3 regions of the Bacillus sp. Medicinal_06 genome follow, and region 1 is predicted to be linked to each of the others. Evidence: riboswitches for the same ligand, from Rfam matches in the RefSeq annotation. Region 1 holds a riboswitch; each other region holds the start of a gene.

Region 1 (5,433 bases):
ACCTGATTTGTGTTTTTTAACCGAAGCTGATGGAACAATTATAGATTATAAAGCTGGTTCACCAGCTAAGTTTTACGTACCTGCAGAATCGTTTATGGGGAAAAAGTTTTATGAAGTCTTACCATCACCTGTAGCACAGCAATTTCGAGGAGCGATTCACCAAGTAAGGCAAAAAGAATCTACAGTTATTGTTGAATATCCGTTAACGCTTAAAGGAAGTATTAGTTTCTTTGAAGCTAGGTGTTTACCACTTTTACAAGATAAGATTATGATAATTGTTCGAGATATTACTGAGCGGAAAAAGACTGAAGAGTTATTGAATAAATCAGATACACTTGCAGCAATTGGACAGTTAGCTGCTGGGGTAGCTCATGAAGTTCGAAATCCACTGACAGTGATTAAAGGATTTATTCAACTATTTCAAATTAATCAAGAAGATCAGGATAAATACTTCGATCTTATGCTGTCAGAAATTGAGCGAATTGAATCTATCCTTCATGAGTTTTTATCAATCGCAAAGACTGATGTCATTCCAACTGAAAAGAAAAATATTTGTTTGATATTAAGAAATGTCGTTTCATTAATTAATACAAAGGCAATCATGACAAATATTCAAATTAATCTCCATATAGAATCAAAAGAATTAATAATTGATTGCTGTGAAAATCAATTAAAACAAGTTTTTATTAATATTTTACAAAACTCAATTGAAGCAATGCCAGATGGAGGGCAAATCTCTATTTCTGTGAAAAAATTAGAACGTGAAGAGGTTATTATTAATATAGTTGATGAGGGCGTAGGAATTCCTGAAGAAAGAATAAAAAGGCTTGGTGAACCTTTTTATAGTACAAAGGAAAAAGGAACTGGCATTGGACTCATGCTCAGTTATAAAATCATTGAAAGTCATCAAGGAAGAATTAGTATCATGAGTGAGGTAGGAGTAGGAACATCCGTTACTATTTATTTACCTATGTTTCAAAGTGAGCAGGGTACTTCTCATTCAGCTATGCCATCTATAACAGGGTCTTGGTAATAGAGATTAATTTCCATTTCATATAGAGTAGCAGCAAAGAAAAGAAGCTATCTTATTATCTTGTAAGATAGCTTCTTTTCTTGATTAGCCAGCGAATTGCACTGCAATTTTGGCATGTAAAAAAGCAGTATCAAATACAGGGATAGAAAGATCTTGTTGTGAAATGAGTAACGGTATTTCTGTGCATCCTAATAAAATTCCTTCTGCCCCGTTTTTAATGAGATTTTGAACAATTTGTAAGAAACGGTCTTTGGATTGCTTTAAAATAATACCTTTACTTAACTCTTGGAGAATGACATGATGAATGAAATTTCGTTCATCTTCTTTGGGAATAATTGTTTCAATACCATAATTAGCTAGTCTCGTTTTATAAAAATCTTGTTCCATTGTTTGTTTTGTTCCAAGCAAACCAATCCGCTTCACATCATGTTCAACAATTTCTTCAGCGCTTACATCGCCAATATGAAGAAGTGGGATAGAGATTGCTTTTTCTACTTCTTCCGCAAATTGGTGTACTGTATTTGAACACATAAGTATACAATCTGCACCGGAGTGTTCTACTTTTTTAGCTACTTGAACGAGTTGGTTTTGCACTTCTTCATATTGTTGATTTTGTAGTAAATTCGTCACTTCGCCAAAATCCATGCTATATAGAACAAGCTTTGCATTATGATTATACTGAGATAAAGTTAGTGTATTAATATGTTTATAATAAAGAGATGTTGATTCCCAGCTTAATCCACCAATTAACCCAATTACTTTCATGTCTCATTCCCCCTGTTAACCTGTTTTGTTATTAATTATTCCATAATTCCGATAAGAATACAATGATTTATTTGTCATTTTATATAAAAATAAAAATAGTGAGAATAATATTGAAATTAATTCACGTTAGTGCAATAATACAAATTACAAACGAATACTTATCCAGAGAGGTGGAGGGAACGGCCCTATGAAACCTCAGCAACCCCTATTTATTCATAGAAATAGGAAGGTGCTAATTCCACAAAAGACATATTGTCTTTTGAAAGATAAGAGGATCATATATCCATACGCAAATGACCTCTTCTATAAGAGGTCATTTTTTATTGGGGAGAAAGGAAGTGAAGATGAATAATTCCATTTTCTTTTACATATAGGACTAATATAAGCTAACTAGAATGAGGGGGAATTCATATGAACAAATTATCTACAAAATTAGTCGTAGCAATTGGAATTGGTTCTGCAATATATGGGGTATTAGGTCTATGGGGACTTTCAATTGCCCCAAATACATTTATAAAACCAGCTCTGGCCATATTAACAATTTTTGGTGCGATTTTCGGACCATTTGCAGGACTTTTGATTGGTCTTATCGGTCATACAGTGACAGATACTATCGCTGGATGGGGAATATGGTGGGGATGGGTACTTAGCTCAGGCATTATTGGATTTACGATGGGACTTGTACAAAAACGAGCAAGTTTCAGTGTGGAAAATGGAACATTCGGTAATCGAGATATTTCATATTTTGCTGTAACAGGTTTACTTGGGATTGTTATTGGAATTATATTTGCCGGCGCTTTCGATATTATCGTGATGGGAGAGCCTTTAGATAAAATTATTATTCAAGTACTTGGTGCAACGATTGCAGATGTCCTTGTTTTCTTAATCCTTGGTTTACCAATTACACTTGGATTAGCGAAAGCAAATAAAAAACATACACATTTAAAAATTGAAAAGTAGGGATAGCACAATGAAGCCGATTATTTCCTTTGAACAATTTACATTTCAATATCAACAAGTGACAGAACCTACTTTAAAGAATATCACACTTCATATTTATCCAGGTGAAAAAGTATTGATTGCTGGTCGAAGTGGATCAGGAAAATCTACATTGGCCCATTGTATAAATGGGCTGATCCCTTTTTCATATGAGGGATCAAGTACTGGGAACATTTCAATATGTGGTAAGGATCCACGAAAAAGTAGTATTTTTGAGCAAAGTAAGCTTGTAGGAACTATTTTGCAAGATCAAGATTCCCAGTTTATTGGGTTAACTGTAGGGGAAGATGTTGCATTTTCGTTAGAAAATGATTGCGTAGAACAGGAGGAAATGAAGGCGGTTGTTATGGACTCTTTACAGAAAGTACAGATGCATAGATTTCACTCACGAAGCCCACATGAATTATCTGGTGGTCAAAAACAAACTGTCTCTCTTGCTGGGCTACTAACGACGGATGCTGACATATTACTATTTGATGAGCCATTAGCAAATCTAGACCCAATAAGTAGTTTAAAAGCAGTAGAACTTATTCAAAAGGTACATCAACAATTAAATAAAACAATCGTTATTATTGAGCATAGAATAGAAGAGATATTAAAATTAGACTTAGATAAAATTATATTAATAGATGAAGGGAATATTGTAGCAATCGATTCACCAAAAAAGATTTTACAAGCAAACATTTTACAAAGTATAGGGTTAAGAGAACCTATATATATTGAAGTGTTAAAAAATCTAAAAATGAATATTTTAGATGAAGAAATTTATCCAATTGAAACTTTAAATAATGAGGAGTTAAATAAAACGATAAAGCAATGGATGATGAGTTCTACTGCTTCTAAAAAACAATGTAAAAAAGAAGTCTTATGTCAAATAGAAAATCTCTCATTTTCATATTCCCACAAAAATTTCACATTAAAGGACATAACACTCTCTATACGAAGAGGAGAAATATTAGCATTATTAGGTCATAATGGTGCAGGCAAATCTACATTTGCACATTTATTAACTGGAATGAACACAGCACAGGAAGGGAAAATTGTACTTGATAATGATAATATAACTTCATGGTCTATTCGGAAACGTGGAGAAGTGATATCTTACGTCATGCAAAATCCTAATCATATGATTACACAATCTACTGTTTGGGATGAAGTTGCTTTTTCATTAAAATTACAGAAGGTTTCTAAGGCAGAAATACATAAACGAGTGGAAGATGCGTTGCAAATTTGTGGGTTATATCCATTTCGAAATTGGCCGATTCAAGCGTTAAGCTACGGGCAAAAAAAGAGGCTTACCATTGCATCAGTTTTAACAACGAATCCGAAGCTCATCATCTTAGACGAGCCAACAGCAGGACAAGATTATTTTCATTATGAACAATTTATGTCTTGTATAAGTGTATTAGCGGCAAAAGGAATATCATTTATCTTTATTACACATGATATGAACCTAGCTTTAGAATATGCAGACCGTGCAGTTGTTCTTCATCAAGGAAAAATACTTGCCGATGATACAGTTCCAATCGTATTAGCAAATAGCCAAGTATTACAACAAGCTAACTTACAGGAAAGTTCGTTAACAACATTAGCAAAATTGAGCAAAATCCCCTTTCCAGAAGTTTTTGTACAAATGTATATGGAGGCAAAAAGGAGGGGAGATTATGAGTAAATCAGATTTATTTTATATAGATAATCATACATATTTTCATCGTATGGACGGCGCAATTAAATTGTTGTTATTTATAATTTGGATGACTCTTACATTTATATTTTTTGATTTTCGTATTTTATTATGCTTATTTTTCATTGGTTGTTTAGGGTTAGTGATTGCTAAAATCCCTTTGAAAAAAGTTGTCATTATATTTAGTGTCATTTTCACATTTAGTATGCTAAATTCGGTTATGATTTTATTGATTACACCAACCCATGGATCTGAGTTGACTGGTACAAGTACAGCATTCTTGCATATTGGATACGCTACCATTACATTCGAAACGCTTTTTTATGCTCTTACGCTTTCGTTAAAGTATTTTACGTTATTACCATTTACACTTATTTTTATATACACGACACATCCAAGTGAGTTTGCTAGCAGCTTATATAAAATTGGTTTACCGTATAAGATTGCCTATGCAATAAACATTGCACTCCGTTACATACCGAATATACAAGCGGAATACAAATTGATTAAACAGGCTCAAGAAGCAAGAGGTGTACCATTTGAAAGAGGAGAGGCGAATTTTTTGGAACGTATTAAAAACCGGGTACTCATTTTTGGGCCACTTGTTATTCAATCTTTAGAGCGAATCGATACCGTTTCAAATGCGATGGATTTACGAGGATTCGGAAAAAAAGAGAAACGAACATGGTATTTTACAACAAAGGCAAAACAAGAGGACTATATAGGACTCATTATTGGTATTATAATTTTATCACTTGCCATTTATTTGAAATTCAACGTTTTCAAAGGGTTTTGGTATCCATTGTAAGTTTCTCGATGTTATTCAGATAAAATTTAGGCACTCGCGGAGTGCTTTTTTTAATTTATCCAAGACATGCTCCAAATTTACATAGATACATACTGTATAATACGAACCCGTTAATAAACGATTAATTACCCATTAGTTTTATTA
Region 2 (5,433 bases), on a different contig from region 1:
TAGGTAACCCAGCTGAAAAAGGCATGAACATGGGACCAGTTAATGACCAAGCTGCATTTGATAAAGTAATGAGCTATGTTGCAATTGGTAAAGAAGAAGGTAAAGTAGTAGCAGGTGGCGAAGGAGATGACTCTAAAGGCTGGTTCATCCAACCAACAATCGTTGCTGACGTTGCAGAAGATGCTCGCTTAATGAAAGAAGAAATCTTCGGACCAGTAGTAGCATTCTGTAAAGCAAAAGACTTCGATCATGCGCTTGCAATTGCAAACAATACAGAATACGGTTTAACAGGAGCAGTTATCTCTAACAACCGTGAACATATCGAAAAAGCACGTGAAGACTTCCACGTTGGTAACTTATACTTCAACCGTGGATGTACTGGTGCAATCGTAGGTTACCAACCATTCGGTGGCTTTAACATGTCTGGTACAGACTCTAAAGCTGGTGGACCTGACTACCTAGCACTTCACATGCAAGCAAAAACTACTTCTGAAACTTTATAAGAAATAGGTGAAAGGGCCTTCCTGTAATAGGGAAGGCCTTTTTCATAATAAGAAAGTTTTTGATTGGAAAACAGTTATCTTACTTCAATAAAGTAGGACTTTAATCGGTGTTAGTCTTACTGCCTACAAATAGTAGGCTGAAATGTAAAAAGTGAACAGAAACAAAAACGCCAGAAAATTTAATCCATTCGTCATATTTTTCTGTATTATTTTTAAAGATTTCCTGTATAATACAATTTGAAAGAAAATCTATGGTTAGACAAAAGGACACTGCTTTCAGTTTTGCTCACTGGAAGTGGTGTTTTTGTATTTTTTCAGAAAATGTGGTACAGAAATAATAATAATGTTTAATTTTGATTCTTGAAATAGAATAACCATCTATTCAATTGATGGCACAAGGTTAATAAAGTTGTTTCATTTTAAAATGGGAATTGTTAAATAAAGTACCTGTTAAATCATTACTCTTTTTCATGAAGAACATACGAAAGTTTTGTTTCAAATTCTAATTGTAGTATAGGTTCTGGAAATTCTTCTGGAACAAATAGTAACTCTTCTGAAATCCCTAAGCAGAAACCGTCTAACTCAATTGTATTCTCCTCTGTAAAATGGCTGGTTGTACACAGTGGACCTTTAAGCATTTTACCTACAAAATGATAGTGACCCATGTATAGAAGAATCTCGCTGTTTTCTGTTGGATATGCAGAGAGTCCTGCTGGTTTTGAGGGGGTAATTCCCAATAGAGAAAATATATCAGAAATTGCAGGCTTTAATTCATTAGAAGCTAATATATAATAATTTCTGCAATCCTGGCATTTACAAGTATCGAACTCTTTTTGATAAAATTCTCTTGTCTTCTCAATATCAACATCCAATATCCATTTCCCAATCTTAATTGGCTGCATGATTTTTCACCCCTCTATTCTTAACAATAAGAATCTCTAAATCATATTTATTATACAAAGAATAATACAAGATGAAGAGAAGTCAAAGAATAAGTTAATGGGAGTAAAGGTGCTGAGGAAAAAAAGTGAAAACAAGTTCGGGAGATTTTAAGCTACATTAGCCTATGAATAGCAGTATAAAAAATCATGTCTCTGTCAGTGAGGGACATGATTTTTTATTTCAGATGGAGTTTCTAAAACTTAAGAATTCTTCTGTACTCATAACATCTGCATATACGTCATTCAAACTTGCTAAAATTGTATTATGGATATAGACAGCAGGAATTGTAGCATTTTTAAAGAGGAGATCTTTTGTTGCGCATGCATCATGTACAACAGTGCAATGAAAACCGAAATCAAAAGCAGCTCTTACTGTAGCATCAATACACATATGAGTCATCATCCCGCATATAATCACATGTTCAATTTCTAAGTTTTGTAATTGCTCTAGTAGGTCTGTTTCCCGAAAGCTGTTTGGATAGTTTTTGAGAATAACTGTTTCATTTTTTAAGGGGCGAACATTTTTATGGATGTGGACACCTTCCGTGTTCGGGAGAAAAAAAGTAGCATTTTCTTTCATAGATACATGTTGGATATGAAATATAGGTTGATTCACTTCTCGAAAATGCTGGAGCAGTTGACTTGCATATTCGCTAGCTTCAACGGCACCGCGCAGTTCCATTTTACCATTTGGAAAATAATCATTTTGAATATCAACGAGTAAAAGGGCTGTTTTCATATGAACGATCGTCCTCCGTCTTTATTTCTTATTCATATAATGTTATTCCATTAACAGAGGATATTTTCCTTTGAGAAAGAAGATGTGAAGAAGAATTTTACATTCATGTAAAATTTGCTTTAGGATTTATCCCGCTATTTTAGGGCGGTAATACTCCCACCTCAAAATTCGGCGGGAGCAATGTCCAACTCTAGCGGCTAGAATCTCCGGTCGTTTCACCCCCTCGGACGAGGCGAAAAACGCCTCTCTGCCTAAGGCGCGGGCGTCCTGTGATTCTGAGCGAGCTGCTTCCGCTTTTCTAAAGAAATTAGATGGGAGATAAACTATCCGTAAAAGTCCGATTGGTGAGGGCTAATAATCAGTGGGGAAAATCAAATAGAAAGAAGTGTAATGGATATAATATCTTTCTGTTTTATAATCTTGTAGAAAATAAAAATATTATTTTCTAATATTTTTATTGACTCTAACTTTTCCGAGTTTTATAATAAAACTTAATTAAATGACAACTAAATTGATACACTCTTATCCAGAGAGGTGGAGGGACTGGCCCTATGATACCTCAGCAACGGGTTTTTGAATACCGTGCTAATTCCAGCAAGCTCTGAGAGGCTTGGAAGATGAGAAGATGTGAATGAGTATATAAGTGCTCTTCTTCTTATTTTTATTACGGATAAGAAGGAGGGCATTTTTTATTTTACCTCAAAGCTCTGCTTCAAGTTATTACAGCATATAGGAGGGGAAAGTAATGATTTCTTTTGAAAATGTAAGTAAAGTATATGAATCAGCCGGGCAATCCGTTCATGCCGTCGAAGATGTAACATTATCGGTTGATAAGGGTGAGATATTTGGTATTATCGGTTTCAGTGGAGCTGGAAAAAGTACACTGTTACGTTTAGTGAATATGTTAGAACGACCAACAGCGGGAACGATTTCGATAGATGATAAAGATATTACTTCCTTATCAACGAAGGAGTTACGAAAGCTAAGACAAAGAATCGGAATGATTTTTCAGAGTTTTAATCTATTTAATTCGAGAACCGTGTTTGGGAATATTGCTTATCCATTGAAATTAGCGAAATTGCCAAAGAATGAGATAAAAGAAAGAGTAAATGAGCTGCTAAAGTTTGTCGGACTAGAAGATAAAGCAAACTATTATCCAGAACAACTATCAGGTGGTCAGAAGCAACGCGTAGGGATTGCAAGAGCACTTGCAACGTCACCAGATATTCTCATTTGTGATGAAGCAACATCGGCACTAGATCCTGAAACAACAACAGAAATTTTGAATCTACTAAAGAAAGTAAACAAGGAATACAATTTAACAATTCTTCTTATTACACATGAAATGCAGGTTGTGAAAGAAATTTGTCACCATGTAGCCGTGATGGAAAAAGGAAAAGTGATTGAGGAAGGCACATTATTTGATGTTTTTACAAAGCCAAAAACAAAGACGACACAAAATTTCGTTCGATCTGTTATTAACGATCATTTACCGGAAAGTGTTCTTGCTAAAATCCAAAATGGTGGACAGATTTATCGCTTAACATTTACTGGAGAAGAGACAGGACAACCGATATTATCGTATATTGCGAAAAATTATAACGTTGATGTAAATGTTCTTTATGGAAATATTATTGAACTCCAAAATATTTTATTTGGAAATCTTCTTGTAGAACTACAAGGTGAACAGAAAGAAATTCAAAAAGCATTACAACATCTAAGACTGCAAGTGCAGTTGAAGGAGGTAGAAGCTCATGCGAGTTGATTGGAGTATATTTTGGCCTCGTATATTAGATGCGACAGGGGATACCCTCTTGATGGTAATTGTAACCCTTATATTTGCCACAATACTTGGTATACCTCTAGGTTTACTTTTGTATGTTACAAGAAAAGGGAATTTTTTAGAAAACAAACTGGTCTTTTCTATTCTTAATATTGTTATTAATACGATTCGTCCCATTCCATTTATTATCTTTTTAGTAGCATTAAGTCCTTTAACGCGCACTGTTATCGGAACAACAATCGGAACGGCAGCAGCAATCTTTCCAATGACGCTGGTTGCTTCAATTGGGATTGCAAGAATGGTTGAAACAAACCTTGTTTCGGTACCAAAGGGAGTTATTGAAGCAGCACAAGCAATGGGTGCATCACCATTAAGAATTGTTTTTGAAATTCTTGTTCCAGAGGCGTTAGCACCATTAATTTTAGGAGTTACATTTATGACAGTAGGTTTAATTGAATTTTCGGCAGTTGCCGGTCTTGTTGGTGGCGGTGGTCTAGGTGACTTAGCAATGACATATGGTTATCAACGCTTTGATACGTCGGTTATGTTCGTGACGGTTGTATTGCTTATTATTCTTGTACAAATTGCACAAAACTTAGGAAACTATTTTGCAAAAGTATTCTTACGTAGATCATAAAGGGAAGAGAGGGAAAGGAAATGAAAAAGATTTTAGCATTTGTATTATCGGCACTGGTTAGTGCATCAGTATTAAGTGGCTGCGGAGCTGATGCAAAAGAAAAAGTAGTTCGCGTCGGTATAACAGGAACGGATGGAGACGCTTGGCCTATTCTTCAGAAGAAAGCTGAAAAAGAAGGAATTAAAGTTAAACTTGTAGAGTTTTCGGATTATACAACACCAAACAAGGCGTTGGCCGATGGCGATATCGAATTGAATTCATTCCAACATATTGCCTTTTTAGAGCAGTTTAAAAAGGAACATAAATTAGATATTACAGCTGTTGGAACAACTCAAATTGCACCAATGGGATTATTCTCTGAGAAATATAAAAAACCAAGTGAAATTCCATCTGGCTCAGAAATTGCAATTCCTAATGATCCAACGAACCAAGCTCGTGCATTAAAACTTCTTGATGCAGCCGGATTGTTAAAGTTGAAAAAAGACTTTGGATTATTTGGTGACCCAAGTGGTATCGCAGAAAATCCAAAGAAATTAAAAATTACACCAGTTGTTGCGCAGCAAACGCCACGTGTATTAAAAGATGTAGCAGCTTCCGTTATTAATAACGGTGTTGCGGGTCAAGCTGGTTTAAACCCAACGAAAGATCCTATTTTCTTAGAAGATCCAAAAAACGAGAATGCGAAACCATATATTAATATTTTTGCGGCTCGCACGAAAGATAAAAATGATCCAACGATTAAAAAAGTGATTGAATTATACCATTCAAAAGAAGTAACAGATGCAATTAAGAAAGACACAAAAGATGGTGCAATTTCGGTAGACCTTTCA
Region 3 (5,433 bases), on a different contig from region 1:
TTTTTAACAGGGACAAAAATGTAGTGAATTGTCGAATAATATGTAATACTCTTAATTTCTTAGTTTCATAGAACGAGAGAATGGTAGAGTTAATGCATCTAAGAAGGGGGTTGTAGCAAGTATGAAAAGGATAGGACTTGCATGGCAAATTTTAATAGGGCTTGCGCTTGGTATTGCAGTTGGGGCGATTTTTTATGACAATCCGGCAGTAGCGAAGTACTTACAACCGATTGGTGATATTTTCATCCGATTAATTAAAATGATCGTTGTACCGATTGTCGTAGCAAGCATCGTTGTTGGTGTTGCTGGTGTTGGTGATGTGAAAAAGCTAGGTCGATTAGGCGGAAAAACAATTCTTTATTTTGAAATCATTACAACAGTTGCGATTGTTGTTGGCCTACTGGTAGCGAATATTTTCCAACCAGGAAACGGCGTCGATATGGATAAGTTAACAAAGACAGATATTTCTAAATATACGCAAACGACAGAGCAAGTGCAAAGTCACTCTTTTGCTGATACATTTGTAAACATTGTTCCGACAAATATTGTAGAATCATTAGCAAAAGGTGATATGCTTGCTATTATTTTCTTCTCTGTACTATTTGGTTTAGGAGTTGCAGCGATCGGTGAAAGAGGAAGACCGGTTCTTCAATTTTTCCAAGGTGTAGCGGATTCAATGTTTTATGTAACAAACCAAGTTATGAAATTCGCACCGTTTGGTGTATTCGCATTAATTGGTGTTACAGTTTCTAAATTTGGTTTAGCTTCATTAATTCCGTTAGGGAAATTAGTAATTGTCGTATATGGATCAATGATCTTCTTCGTTGTAGTAGTATTAGGACTTACAGCGAAAATATTTGGTATTAACATTTTCCAATTCTTTAAGATCTTAAAAGATGAGCTTATTTTAGCGTATTCTACTGCAAGCTCAGAAACGGTTTTACCGAAAATCATGGAGAAAATGGAGAAGTTCGGTTGTCCGAAAGCGATTACATCTTTCGTTATTCCGACAGGTTATTCATTTAACTTAGATGGATCAACTTTATATCAAGCTATTGCAGCGATTTTCTTAGCGCAAATGTATGGCATTGATTTATCTCTCGCGCAGCAAATTACATTATTGCTTGTATTAATGGTTACATCTAAAGGGATTGCAGGTGTACCGGGTGTATCATTTGTTGTATTATTAGCAACACTTGGTACAGTAGGTATTCCGGCAGAAGGATTAGCATTTATCGCAGGTATTGACCGTATTTTAGATATGGCTCGTACGGCAGTTAACGTAGTAGGTAACTCTTTAGCAGCTGTAGTTATGTCTAAGTGGGAAGGTCAATATGACGCTGAAAAAGGACAAGCTTATTTAAAAGAGCTTTCTGAAAAACAGGCAGCTTAATAGCTATTGGCAGAGCCCCCGCATAAGATGTGGGGGCTTTTTTGCATAGAAAAGGAGTTGGGAATCATGAAACGAAAATATGGCGATGGCTCTACTTGGGAACGGTTAATAGAGAAAACATATGAAGTGAAGACAATTGAGCAAGGAATGTTAGGTGTGCTGCATATGCAAAAAGTGAAAGAGCCTAGCTATAAGCAATATAATAATCAAAAACTTTGTATTGTAAATGATGGGTACACATGGATGCAGTATTTTATAAATGATAAGAACTTTGCGATTACAGCTATGTTAAATGAAAAGAAGAAGTTAGTGCAGTTTTATATTGATGTGGCCAAAGATTATAAAGTAGATGAGAGAGGCATGCCATATTTCGATGATCTCTATTTAGATGTGGTGTTATTACCTAATGGTGATGTATATGTATTGGATGCAGATGAGTTAGAGGAAGCATATGTAGCTGGAGATATTTCTAAAGAAGAATATCATGTAGCTTGGGATACAGCTAAGTGGATTATTACAACAATTGAAAAGAAAAAGTTTTTTTGGATCGAAATTTTAGAAAGGGAAATTCAAAAATTAAAATGAGTATTTTTTCTTATAGATTGCTTATTTTATTTCATGGTTTTGTATAAATATCAAAAAATGTAAAATATTTTCATGCAAATAATAATTGACTTTTTATTAGTAAGCGAGTAAAGTTAGGGAAGAAATTATTATTAAAAATAAAATATGAAACCTTCTTATAAAGAGAGGCGGAGGGACTGGCCCTACGATGCCTCGGCAGCGGACTCACAACAGAGTGCTGTGCCAAATCCAGCAAGCATGTGCTTGATAGATGAGGAGAGTGTTTCTTATAGATGTATAAGACCTCTTCTTTTGGGAAGAGGTCTTTTGTTATAAGATAGAAAAGGTTTAGAACTAGGGAGAGATGTTATTTTGAAACAAACGAAGGGAAATGGCTTAGCATTATTACCGCTTGGAATATTCTTAGCGCTATTTATTGGCTCTGGAATTATTACAGGGGATTTTTATAAATTGCCGATACTTGTAGCTATTTTAATTGCTGTAGGGACTGCATTAGTGATGAATAGAAAAGAAAGCTTTACATCAAAAGTAGAACGGTTTGCCAAAGGGGCTGGTAATCCGGATATTATGATTATGGTGTTGATTTTTGTACTTGCGGGTGCGTTTTCTGAAACAGCAAAAGGAATGGGCGGGGTTGACTCTACAGTTAATTTAGCGCTATCTATTTTACCGCAAGGATTTATTGTTGCAGGCATTTTTGTTATAGGGGCCTTTATTTCATTAGCGATGGGAACTTCCATGGGGACAATTGCAGCGCTAGCTCCAATTGCAGTAGGGATTAGCCAGCAAACAGATATTTCTATTGCGTTAACGATGGCAACAGTTGTTGGTGGAGCGATGTTTGGTGACAATCTATCATTTATTTCTGATACGACAATTGCAGCTGTTCGTTCGCAAGGAACGGAAATGAAAGATAAATTTAAAACAAATTTTTTAATCGTTTTACCAGCCGCAATTATTACAATTGTATTATTGGTTTTCCTTACAGTAGGAAACCATACAGAAATCAAAGCTCATACATTTGACTGGGTGAAAATATTGCCGTATGCGGGTGTGCTTGTTACAGCTTTACTTGGGTGGAATGTGCTCGTTGTGTTAGCAGGTGGAACAGTTCTATCAGGACTTATTGGTCTTATTGATGGGAGCTACACATTAGCTAGCTTCTTTAAAAGTGTTACAACAGGAATAAGTGGAATGATGGAGCTTGTATTACTGGCAATTTTAATCGGTGGAATGGTTGAAATTATTCAATATAATGGCGGTATTCAATATTTAATGAATACATTAACACGTAGTATTCGTTCGAAAAAAGGTGCTGAATTTGGAATTGCTGGTTTAGTAAGTTTGACGAATGTGTGTACTGCGAATAATACGATTTCTATTATTTTTACTGGTCCGCTTGCAAAAAATATTGCTGATCAATATGAAATTGATCCACGAAAATCAGCGAGTGTGTTAGATCTTTTCTCATGCTCTGTACAAGGATTAGTTCCATACGGTGCTCAAATGTTAACGGCAGCAGGATTTGCAGCATTGTCACCGGTTGAATTATTACCATATGCGTTCTATCCAATTTTAGTTGGAATTTGTGGTGTAGTTTCTATCTTAATAGGATTTCCACGATTTTCAAAAGTAGCAAAAAAAAAGCAATATCATAAAACAGCATAAAGAAAAAGGATGTCTTATATAAGACATCCTTTTTCTTTACATTCACCTTCATATAAGGCTGACTTGGAATAGGTCTTAAGTCTGATTAGAAAACGGTTCTTAAGCTCGTTATGGAAAAACGAAAAAATAGTTAAGATAAGAGTATCAAATCGAAGGGAGGCAAGCACAAGATGAAACAATTTCTAGCGTTTATCGCAGCCGGTATTTTGGCTTTAATTGCTCTTGGTAGTCTTGCTGGTATTGTAGGATTCGCAATTGGAGCAGGAATTGCGTACTGGAGCTATAAATCATTTGTGCGAGCACAATCATTTTTTGGAAAGTTAGCTTGGGGTATTGCCGGTTTAATCGGCTTGTCAATTGCCCTTTCTCATTCCCCAGCACTAATCGGTGTTGCAGCGTTAGTCGTTCTATACTACGGATACCGTGAGTGGAAAAAAGAAAAAGATGTAGTAGTGGATGCTGCTTCAGAAGCTTCTAAGCCATATAGCAACTTTGAAGATGAGTGGAACAAGTTAATGAAAAACTAATATAAAATAATTTAAATCATAAAGTAGAAGAGAGGAAGATTAGAATGAAACAATCTTTATTCGGACGTGTACGCGATGCAATTTTAGCAGATTTTCATAATGTATTAGATGAGAAAGAAAGAAAAAATCCAATTGCTATGTTAAATCAATATTTACGTGATAGTGAGCGTGAAGTAACAAAAATTGAAAAATTAATTCAGCGTCATAAAACATTAAAATCTAACTTTTCCCGTGAACTTGAGCAGGCTCGTTATTTCGTAAATAAGCGCTCAAAGCAGGCGATAATTGCACAAGAAGCAGGAGAAATGCAATTGCATGAACGTGCATTAGAAGAAGTAGCATATTATGAAGGGCAAGTCGCTCGTCTAGAAGAAATGTATGCAGGTGTAGTGGAGCAAATTGATGAGTTAGAACGTCGTCTTTCTGAAATGAAGAATAAACTAAAAGAAATGAATGCAAAGCGCATGGAATTAATGGCTCGCGAAAATATGGCACATGCAAACCGTCGTATGAATACAGCTCTTCATAAAATGGATGAGAATAATCCGTTCTTGCGTTTTGAAGAAATTGAAGATCACATTCGTGATTTAGAGCTTCGCATGAATGAAGATCATGAGCGTGATACATTTGATATGAAAATTGCAAAACTTGAGCGTGAAATGAAAGAAAAAAATGAAGTATCTTTAGACAAAGAAGTAATAAAATAATTGTAGTATATTATAAAACGAGCTTATGATATAGTGATAGAAGAAAAGGTGTTGGCAGGCAATACCTTTTTCTTCTATTTATATGTAACAAGAAGGGGGGAGCTGAAATGAAGAAACAATTTTCAAAATCACAACTAGTGGGGATGCTCCTCATCATATTTGGATTTGGTCTTTTTCTTGATATGGTTCTCGGGCATTTTGAACCAGGAGCTCTTATTTTTGCGTTTATTATGATCATGTTCGGAAGGCACTATCGAAAAAAGAATCGTTATGTGAGAGGGAATGTATTTTTATTTGTCGGGGGGATTGTTTTTTTATTCTTCCTGTTTTCATCAGCGGCCTTCGTACTCGTTGTATTTGCTTGCTTAGCTTTCATTGGTTATCAGCTTATTCAAGGACAGCAGAAGCCCAAAGCGATACAAGTAGAAATTAAGGAAAAAGGATATATAGATGAAGAAAAGCAAATCTATCGCACAGAACCATACCTTAAAAATATAATGGTTGGTAACATAAGAATGATGGATCATATTTATGAGTTAGAAGATATTAATGT

Evidence for each region. Region 1 has a riboswitch for S-adenosylmethionine ahead of AC1M36_RS00060 (ECF-type riboflavin transporter substrate-binding protein). Riboswitches for the same ligand answer to the same signal wherever they lie in the genome.
Region 2: linked by a shared signal. The riboswitch ahead of AC1M36_RS21770 (methionine ABC transporter ATP-binding protein) and the one ahead of AC1M36_RS00060 (ECF-type riboflavin transporter substrate-binding protein) in region 1 are both predicted to bind S-adenosylmethionine.
Region 3: linked by a shared signal. The riboswitch ahead of AC1M36_RS14610 (Na+/H+ antiporter NhaC family protein) and the one ahead of AC1M36_RS00060 (ECF-type riboflavin transporter substrate-binding protein) in region 1 are both predicted to bind S-adenosylmethionine.

Annotation. Positions count from the first base shown of each region.
Region 1 is NZ_JBWYHD010000001.1:6,587-12,019, reverse strand. Features, by position in the region: gene AC1M36_RS00070 (ATP-binding protein) at 1-1,033, shown strand, start outside; gene AC1M36_RS00065 (aspartate/glutamate racemase family protein) at 1,118-1,798, opposite strand; SAM riboswitch class I at 1,954-2,071, shown strand; gene AC1M36_RS00060 (ECF-type riboflavin transporter substrate-binding protein) at 2,210-2,758, shown strand; gene AC1M36_RS00055 (ABC transporter ATP-binding protein) at 2,769-4,469, shown strand; gene AC1M36_RS00050 (energy-coupling factor transporter transmembrane component T family protein) at 4,462-5,289, shown strand.
Region 2 is NZ_JBWYHD010000010.1:122,828-128,260, reverse strand. Features, by position in the region: gene pruA (L-glutamate gamma-semialdehyde dehydrogenase) at 1-503, shown strand, start outside; gene AC1M36_RS21780 (hypothetical protein) at 962-1,405, opposite strand; gene AC1M36_RS21775 (cysteine hydrolase family protein) at 1,626-2,183, opposite strand; SAM riboswitch class I at 2,703-2,807, shown strand; gene AC1M36_RS21770 (methionine ABC transporter ATP-binding protein) at 2,929-3,948, shown strand; gene AC1M36_RS21765 (methionine ABC transporter permease) at 3,938-4,603, shown strand; gene AC1M36_RS21760 (MetQ/NlpA family ABC transporter substrate-binding protein) at 4,624-5,433, shown strand, end outside.
Region 3 is NZ_JBWYHD010000005.1:325,224-330,656, reverse strand. Features, by position in the region: gene gltP (glutamate/aspartate:proton symporter GltP) at 122-1,393, shown strand; gene AC1M36_RS14615 (ribonuclease FAU-1 family protein) at 1,460-1,978, shown strand; SAM riboswitch class I at 2,131-2,235, shown strand; gene AC1M36_RS14610 (Na+/H+ antiporter NhaC family protein) at 2,330-3,646, shown strand; gene AC1M36_RS14605 (lmo0954 family membrane protein) at 3,817-4,173, shown strand; gene AC1M36_RS14600 (PspA/IM30 family protein) at 4,218-4,880, shown strand; gene liaF (cell wall-active antibiotics response protein LiaF) at 4,988-5,433, shown strand, end outside.